DNA from 2 places in the Rothia sp. P7208 genome. Region 2 is predicted to be linked to the other one. Evidence: riboswitches for the same ligand, from Rfam matches in the RefSeq annotation. Region 2 holds a riboswitch; the other holds the start of a gene.

Region 1 (4,428 bases), on a different contig from region 2:
TCAGAGGAATCCTTATCTCCAGTTACCTTATCGGTTGCAGTATCATTTTTTTGTTTCGATACGTCATCTTCAGTTGACGAAGCCTCTGCCTGAGCCTCGAGGTGTTCCTCTTCGAGATCAGAAAACAATCGTAAGTTTTGGGCTACGACAGATTCAAAATCAGCAGTTTTTTTCTCCTCTTTTTGAGCCACCTCAGATAGCGTCGTATCCGATAACGGTTCATCAGCGTCTTCTAAGAGACGACGCACAGCCTCTGAAGAAGGCTTATTGGTTTCATCATGCTGTTCTTCAACTTCTGCGATAGCAGAATTCTGACGAGAGTTCCGACGTTGCGCTTTTTTCTGCTCGCGGGCAAGACGTTTACGACGACGGCGCTCTTCACGGTCGTTCTTTAGCTCAGAGAAACGCTCAAGCTCAGTAATAGCGCCACGATGGAAGATAGGAGCCGTCACCGATCCCATCATCACGCCACAAGCAATCCAACCGGCAGATAAAGCACCAAATAATAAAGCATCTGGCCCTAAATCAGTAAAACGTCCCATACCAAGAGAACCGCGCGATGCCCAACCGCATAACGCCAAAATGATGCCGGCAGGAATAGAAACAAAGATAGCTAAGGCAAAAGTTGATAGTGGCAAAGAAATCCAGCGGAAAGGAATTTTCAGAGAAAGCCACTCATCAAGGTGGTCTTCACCGGCACGGAAGAACCACCAGCCAGCAACAATACCGCACAGCACAGGAACCGCAATAGCAATATAGTTCCACGGTTCATTGACCGTTGGTAAGGCACCCAGAAGAGGGAAAGCGGGGAGCACACCAGTAGAGTGTTCAAAGAAGTTTACGGAGGTATGTTCTCCCAATGAGAAACCAGCTCCGACACTCCAAGACATCGCCCAAAAAACTACGTTAGGGATAACACCAAGCTGTAAAAAGGTCAAAGCAGTATCGCCGATGGCACCAGCATCAAGCAATTGATAAATTGTTACGACATCGCTCCAATGCCAGAGCAAAGACAAGCTCAGTAATAGCCCTCCACAGCCAATAAACGCAAGAACTGCCACGATTGATGCGCGAAGAACCGTCCAAACATAAGAACCCGCCCAACGTGAGTACTGGCTAAACTGAGCAACCCATTCGGCAGCGTTAACACCGATCATTCTCGCCAAAGAACGAGACTCGTACCAGCCACCAAGAATAAGCCCTGATAAAACGACCCAACACGGTACAAGTGCAGAAGCTACAGGATACGCTACCGCAGTAGTATCTGTTGTCAAAAGGCTCAAACCCCCAGCACAGGCACTATAAGTGATAGCTCCGGTTAATGTTGGTATCCAGAATTGTCCCTCACGAGATGCTTGAGCTAAGACTCGTCCTGAACGGAAACATAACCATAAGGGTATCAGCGTTAAGCCCAACGGGATAAAGCTCATCGTCCCTTGAATATCGGGGGTGTCTCCATACGGGGCAGAGATGTTCAGATGAAGAGGAACCCCGTGGATTAGAAGCCACATTTGGCTAACTAAAACTGCCATAGCGTAGAGGTCACGCTGTTCAAAACCGCCGGTAAACCATACGGCACCCAGTAGTAGCACTACAGCAAAGCAAGAGTAGAAGGCAGTACGGAAGAGTTCGACAACACCCTGTAGCCAGAGGGGCATCGGTATCGAACGTTGTTGAGGTTTCATCACGCTGGTTTTCATCGTCTTTTATCTTGTCATGAACTCTATTGAACTCTGAAGTTCACACAGCTTTTCTAATCCAAATGAGACATAAACCAAGGATTTTCTTCACCGCGTGCACCCCACTGAACCATACCATGTATGCCGGTCAAGACGCTAAGCTCATCACAGCCTACGTCTTAAGGTCACGTAAAAGACACAGGGTTTATAGTCCTCGCGCGGCGTTTTCGTGCAGCGGATTAACGGCAGGGACTCCCCAGCGACGATAAATATCTGCTTTAGAAGAAACTATTTCTAGCTGATGCACTTCAGCGGTAGCAGCCATGAGCCCTTCAAGTGCGGCGGTAGGCAATGGCGTATAAGGGCCTTCTGGTGAGGGGCGTTCTTCAGCACGAATTTGGCGACCGGCCCATGCCAAAGATACGTTCGTATCAACGTCGAGAACCTGCCCGCTAAAACGTTCGAGAAGTTCGTTAACCCACCGCTCTGTTTCAGGGTAGGGGTAAAGCCCTTTAAGTTCGCCTAGGCTAAGTGCTGATATGTACATCACCATATATGAGCGACGGCGAAGAAACGCAACGACCTGCGGATGTGGTGTGGCTTTGCGAATCTCTGCTAGTACATCAGAGTCTAGAAGTAGTCCTCTTATACTCATGCTGCTTGTAAGATACCGTATTCCTGGTTAGGGATACCGTGCGGATTAGGAGAAAGCAAAAAGTTAAGAAACTCAGAACGCTCATGGGAAATACGAGTGTAATCTTGAATGCTTACGGCAGCGTAACCGCCACGAGTTTGAGCAGAAGAAACAGGTTGAATATTGTGCTGAGGGCGAGCGGTGTTGTGCATGATACAACTGCGCTGAATGCGCTTTCCTTTCGAAGTGCTCTTGTCCGTACCAGCCTGCGTACTATGACGCGAATACGAACCGCTTCGTCATCCGAGCCACCCGTGAACATGGGGTTGGCGTTCAACTAAAGTCGGAGCTTATCAGTTGAAACTCTTGAAGCTGAATCCAGAATAACGCAACCACCACAAAAAACAAAGAGCACAACCCAAAATATTTGAGAGATTTAGGCTACACCAGCTTTAGTGAAAGCTCATCCGGTAACCTAGAACATATATGCACCTTGCCAGCAGAGGATACAACCACCGTGAATGCACCATCAGCTTTCCCCAGAATCCCCGTCAGCGCAGCAAAAATTATCCAGCAAGTAGGACACCGCACCTACCTCCGCGGAAAACAATACATGCAAGAAGGCAAAGTCGCCCGATACTCCTACGACGCCCAAGCACACATCCTGACAGGAACAACCTACGGCGACGCAACAGACCCATACCTCAGCAAAATTGTCTTCCCCGCAAAACAGGTTGAAGGATCCCTCGCCTTCTCCGCACGATGCACCTGCCCAGTACGCACCGACTGCAAACACTCCGTAGCCATCATGCTCACCGCCATCGAAAGAGCCGAAAAAGTTAGCAAAGCCCAAAGCTCCACTCAACGCGTCACAGACGGACTCAGCGAAGAACAGCTCAAACAACACGGAATCACCACTGCACAAGAGCTAGCAGAACAACAAAAAATGTCGACATGGCGCAGAACGCTGTCACAAACACTGGCGCAGCATCACCGGATACCCTACGAAAATAACAGCAATACCGTCGCCGCTCTCGACCTCAAAATGCACGTCAACTCCCGCTTCGCACTCGGTAGCGGTCAACACAAAACACCACGTATCACCCTACAAGCACGCCCACTCGTCCAAGGTAAAAACAACCGATGGATTAAAGACGGCATCAACTGGGAACACTTCCAAAAAGATCACACCGGAAAGACAAGTAGCCACGCCCTCCGACCCCAACACGAACGATGGTTGCGAGAGTTCTACTCCATCATCAGACCTTGGCAATCAGCGTACACTTCCCACCGCGATTGGGTAACACTTTCTACTGTTAACTCTTCCCTACTATGGAAAGTACTCAAAAAAGCAGAAAAAATAGCACTGCCCATCCTGCTAGAGGGAACACCCATCACTACGGCGCACACCGAAGAAGCCACGCTAAAAGCAGAACTTTACAGCTACAAAGACGGTCTACGCATCACACCTACACTCACCGCAGGAGAAAACGCCTTCCCCGCATACTACTGCCACCCAATAGGCCAGCCCCGCAACGGATTCATTGCCCTCGGACACAAAGCACAAGAACACTACAAAGCCACAGCACAAGCTGAACATTGGGAAACAACCCTACCTAGCGCCATCAATCCAACACGTCTCAACGACCAATACGCCGCAGCCGACCTTATTTTCATTCCCCTGAAAGAAACACTCAACGGCGCAGCAGAAACCCTTATCCGAGAAGAACATATCGAAATCCCCTCACAAGATATCAATAGTTTCTATCAAGAGTTCTACCCATATCTCACACGCAATATCAGCTTCTGCACCAACGACGCAACGATACAACCACCCCAAGTACAACAACCAGAGCTGATTCTTCACGTCTACTTCGACAGCGAACAAACACCCCACGCCCACACCCGCTGGGAATGGGAATACCCTAAAGACCCGCTCAAGAACACACGAGATGAAAGCAACCTCGAATACTTCCCAGTACAGAGCACCTTATTAGACATCTATGAACAGCGCGATAAAAACTACGAAAATACAATCCTCGCGCAACTCAAAAATATCTACCCCGCATTACAGCTCACAGAACAACACTTCTACGACTGGGATGTTCAACAACT
Region 2 (4,428 bases):
CTCATTTACAATGCAGAACGACGCATCGTCGTCTGCTCCCCCTACTTCGTCCCAGAAGAAACACTCTTACAAGCACTCACCAATGCAGCACTATCAAAAATTGATGTCACCCTCATCGTCTGCGAAAAAGGAGACCAGTTCCTACCCAATATGGCTCAACGCTCCTACTACGAGAAACTTCTCCACGCCGGAGTCAACATCAAACAATATCCCGGGCCAACCGTATTGCACTCAAAATACATGTTTGTAGATGACCATCTCACCTTCATTGGATCATCAAACATGGATCCGCGCTCATTTGCGCTCAACCTCGAAGTATCCACCTTCATCGTCGATACAGGAATGGTTAAAGAGTTAGAAAGCATCTCTGAAGAATACATCTCTCAATGCAAAACCCTCCGATACGACGAATGGGTTGCCCGCCCCAACCGTATCAAGGTCGTAGAAAATATCTGTAGGCTCTGGTCATCGCTCCTTTAAAAGATTAGGGTTCTCTCTGATATACCCCCTACACCAAAGAGAACCCTAACATTGCGAATCATTACCAGAAGAAAAACTCTTATAAACGCTCTGCCTGATTCTGAGCCAAGCTCAAAAACTGACGGGCAGGAGTGTCAGCAGCATTAGGACCACCAGCAAAAGCGCCACGATATGCTGCCGCAGGATGACGCTCATTCACACGTGTATGCCCCACACCAAAAAGATTCTCACGCAATGTATTCCCCTCATACTCTGTGCGATACCGGCCACGCTTTTGAAGCTCAGGAACAACAAACTCCACAAAATCTTCAAAAGAGCCAGGAGATACATGGTAGGCAAGGTTGATACCATCTAAATCTCCCTCGTCAATCCAGCGCTCCAACTCATCGGCAACAGTCTGAGCAGAGCCAACAATTACATCACCCATACCACCGATAGCGCAATGACGAGCAATATCAGCACGAGTCCACTTCGTCGTCTGAGACTGCAAGGTAAAAGGTGTCAAAAAGGATTGAATGGATTCCGTCTTGACATACTCAAGAATCTCGTCCTCATCAAATGCTGAAAGATCAACACCAGACCAACCACCAATAATTCCTTGAGAAGACTCTACATCCACATATTTTAAATAATCCTGATACTTCTGCTGTGCTTTCTCGTCTGTCTCGTCGACTACCACCGAAAGCATGGCAAGAATCTTCACATCATCACGACGCCGACCGGCACGTTCAGCCTCATCGCGGATACGAGAGGTCACGTGTCTGGTCAAATCTGGACGTAACGCAGAAATAAAAATTGCTTCGGCATGTTTCCCCGAAAAAGCCTGACCGCGAGAAGACGCACCAGCCTGAAAAATAACGGGAGTACGTTGAGTAGATGGTTCCGTCAAAGAAATTCCAGGAACTTGAAAATACTTGCCTTGATGCAAGATAGGATGAATTTTCTCAGGATCTGCGAAAATCCCGCGCTGACGGTCACGTAGCACCGCTCCGTCTTCCCAAGAGCCTTCCCACAACTTATAACAGACGTCGAGAAACTCGTCGGCAATTTCGTATCGTTCATCATGCTCAATCTGACCGGCAAGCCCCTGATTCTCTGCCGCAGATTGAAGATAAGAAGTCACCACGTTAAAACCAACACGACCACCCGTTAAATGATCTAACGTCGCATAAGAACGAGCCAAAGTATAAGGCTGGTTATACGTCACGGCAGCTGTCACTCCAAAACCAAGATGTTCCGTGACTGCTGCCATCGCCGAAATCTGTAAGAACGGGTCACCTACCGGTACCTGTGCACCATCACGAAGTACGGGTGCAACAGAATCCTTATATACGTCGTATACGCCCACCACATCAGCGATAAAGACCGCGTCAAAAAGCCCTTTTTCGCACACTTGAGCTAAATCTGTCCAATATTTAATGGTGTTATATTCATCGGCTCGCGAGCGCGGGTGACGCCATAAGCCGAAGCTTTGGTGGCTTGTTGTTGTCATATCAAACGCATTGACAACGATACGTTTTTTAGAAGAAGACGGTGTCGTAGTGGGTTGTTCTGTCGTGGCGGTATGAGTTGCCATAAGTTTTTTCCTTTGCGTTCTTAGAGGAGAGAGCCCTCCTCTATGAGGCGTGGCATGTCGAAAACCATATTTTTCGGTGTTGATATGCCCGACGCATAGGCGCCGTATTTGCCGTTGTGATTATTTTGAGCCGGATCTTCATCTGGGGCACCCCGCTACGGAAAGAGGGTTGCCGTCCAACGAGCCAGAGCTTGACGTTGGAACTCGTGATCGCTGGGTTTAGCTTATAAAAAGTTCTTCTTGGTACCCAAGAGCTTCAGTGTTTATTGCGGTGGGTGACGTTCGCTAAGGAATATGACTCTATGCAACGTCATGTGTTCATCTGCTGGCAATGGAAAGTAACGTCTAGATGAATGTGTACGGAAGGTATTACGGTAGAACTCGTCTAAACCATCCAGAGCGACTGAGAGACCTGGCTCTAAGACGTCGCAGCAACCTCGCTTATGCGGTGGTGCTAACGCCAGAAACGATGGGAGTATCGATGTCGTATTGTTCGTCTTTTTCTTATTCAGACCCTCGAAATCAGGTGCAGAATCCGGCAGATGTTTCGGATCAAGAACGTATTGATTTTTGGGCAAGGCAGGCGCGAGAACGTCTTAGTTGGGGGAAGCTATGGGATGAGGATAAAACGCATGAGTTTATTCCTCCTCGTTTAGTAGACGTTCGTGAAGATGGTGTTCAAGAATTTTCTGTTCCAACGATTAAGTGGTTTGAGGGTGGTCAGCTCAACGTTGCCTATAACTGTGTGGATAGGCATGTAGAGCAAGGTTTTGGCGACAAGGTTGCGCTTTTCTTTGAGGGTGAACCTGGTGATCGTGAAGCTATCACTTATGCTCAGTTGCAACGCCGTGTGGCTCAGGCGGCACATGGTTTAGAGCGTTTGGGTGTGGTTAAGGGTGATCGTGTTGTTGTTTATTTGCCGGTGATTCCTGAAACTATTATTTTTGCTCTTGCCTGTGCGCGTATTGGGGCGATTCATTCTCTTGTTTTTGGTGGTTTTTCGGCGGAGGCTTTGAAGTTTCGGGTAGAGGATACTGGTGCCAAGGTATTAATTACAACTGATGGTCAGAATCGTCGGGGTAAGGTTGTTCCGGTCAAGTCGATAGCGGATGAGGCGTGTTCGTCTGAGAATAATATTGAGCATGTGGTGGTGGTGAACCGTACCTCAGCTACCGAGCAGGAAAGACAGAGTGTTCCGTGGTGTTTGGGGCGAGATGTTTGGTATCACGATTTGATTGAGGGTGTTCCAGATACGCATGATTACCCATTGCATGATGCTGAAGATCCGTTATTTATTATTTATACGTCGGGGACAACGGGCCAACCTAAGGGTCTTGTTCATACTATGGGCGGGTATTTGACGCAGACGGCGTATTCTCATGCGTTACTTTATGATTTGTTGCCTGATGTTGTTGATGCTGATGGTGTGCTTCGTCCTGATGAGTTAGCTACTCGTAATGATTGGCAAAAAGTTGCGGATACTGTTCATTGGTGTACAGCCGATTTGGCGTGGGTGACAGCTCATACTTATGAGATATATGGGCCGTTGGTCAATGGCGTGAGTCAAGTAATTTTTGAAGGTACACCTGATACTCCTACTTTTGAACGGCATTTTGAAGTGATTGAACGCTATGGTGTCACAAACTATTACACGGCGCCAACGTTGATTCGTTCGTTGATGGGGGCTTTCCCGCATGGCCCAGAGTCGGGAAAATATGATTTTTCGTCGGTTCGTCTTTTGGGTTCTGTGGGTGAGTCGATTAATCCACAAGCTTGGTATTGGTTACGTGAGCATATTGGTTCTGGTCGTGCTTCCTTTATTGATACGTGGTGGCAGTCTGAGACGGGTTCAACGATCTGTTCTCCTCGTCCGCATGATCCTCAGTTTGCGCCTGAGGGGACTTTTGAGCAGGGTACTCCAGGTATAGCTGTCAAACCAGGTTGTGCTACTCGTGCTATTCCGGGGGTTTCTGTGCGTGTTGTTGATGAGCATGGTGAGCCGGTTCAGACGGGGGCTCAAGGGTTCATTGTGGTTGATAAAGTGGGCCCGTCGATGGCTCGTACTGTGTGGAAAAATCCTCAGCGTTATCTTGATTCTTATTGGAGACATTATGGGGAGCGTGGCTGGTTTTTGGCTGGAGATGGCGCAAAGCAAGATGAGGACGGGGATATTTATATTCTGGGCAGGATTGATGATGTTATTAATATTTCGGGGCATCGTCTTTCGACAATTGAAATTGAGTCAGCTTTAGTGCGTCATGAGGCTGTGGTTGAGGCTGGTGTTTGTCCTGTTGAGGATGAGTTGACGGGGCATCAAGCAGTAGCTTTTGTGACACTTAGTGATGAGGGTAAGGCGTTGTCTTCTTCTGAGC

What was found. A riboswitch is a leader RNA that binds a small molecule or an ion and turns the genes downstream of it on or off. The one in region 2 is predicted to bind S-adenosylmethionine.
Region 1: another riboswitch for S-adenosylmethionine. It lies ahead of ACN084_RS07610 (nuclease PIN); the one in region 2 lies ahead of ACN084_RS06320 (LLM class flavin-dependent oxidoreductase).

The regions. Positions count from the first base shown of each region.
Region 1 covers NZ_JBLXXW010000008.1:77,579-82,006, reverse strand. The annotation lists gene ACN084_RS07620 (DUF6350 family protein) at 1-1,700, opposite strand, end outside; gene ACN084_RS07615 (plasmid stabilization protein) at 1,885-2,334, opposite strand; gene ACN084_RS07610 (nuclease PIN) at 2,331-2,525, opposite strand; SAM riboswitch class IV at 2,557-2,685, opposite strand; gene ACN084_RS07605 (SNF2-related protein) at 2,831-4,428, shown strand, end outside.
Region 2 covers NZ_JBLXXW010000005.1:94,225-98,652, forward strand. The annotation lists gene cls (cardiolipin synthase) at 1-480, shown strand, start outside; gene ACN084_RS06320 (LLM class flavin-dependent oxidoreductase) at 560-2,056, opposite strand; SAM riboswitch class IV at 2,156-2,268, opposite strand; SAM riboswitch class I at 2,444-2,532, shown strand; gene ACN084_RS06325 (AMP-binding protein) at 2,538-4,428, shown strand, end outside.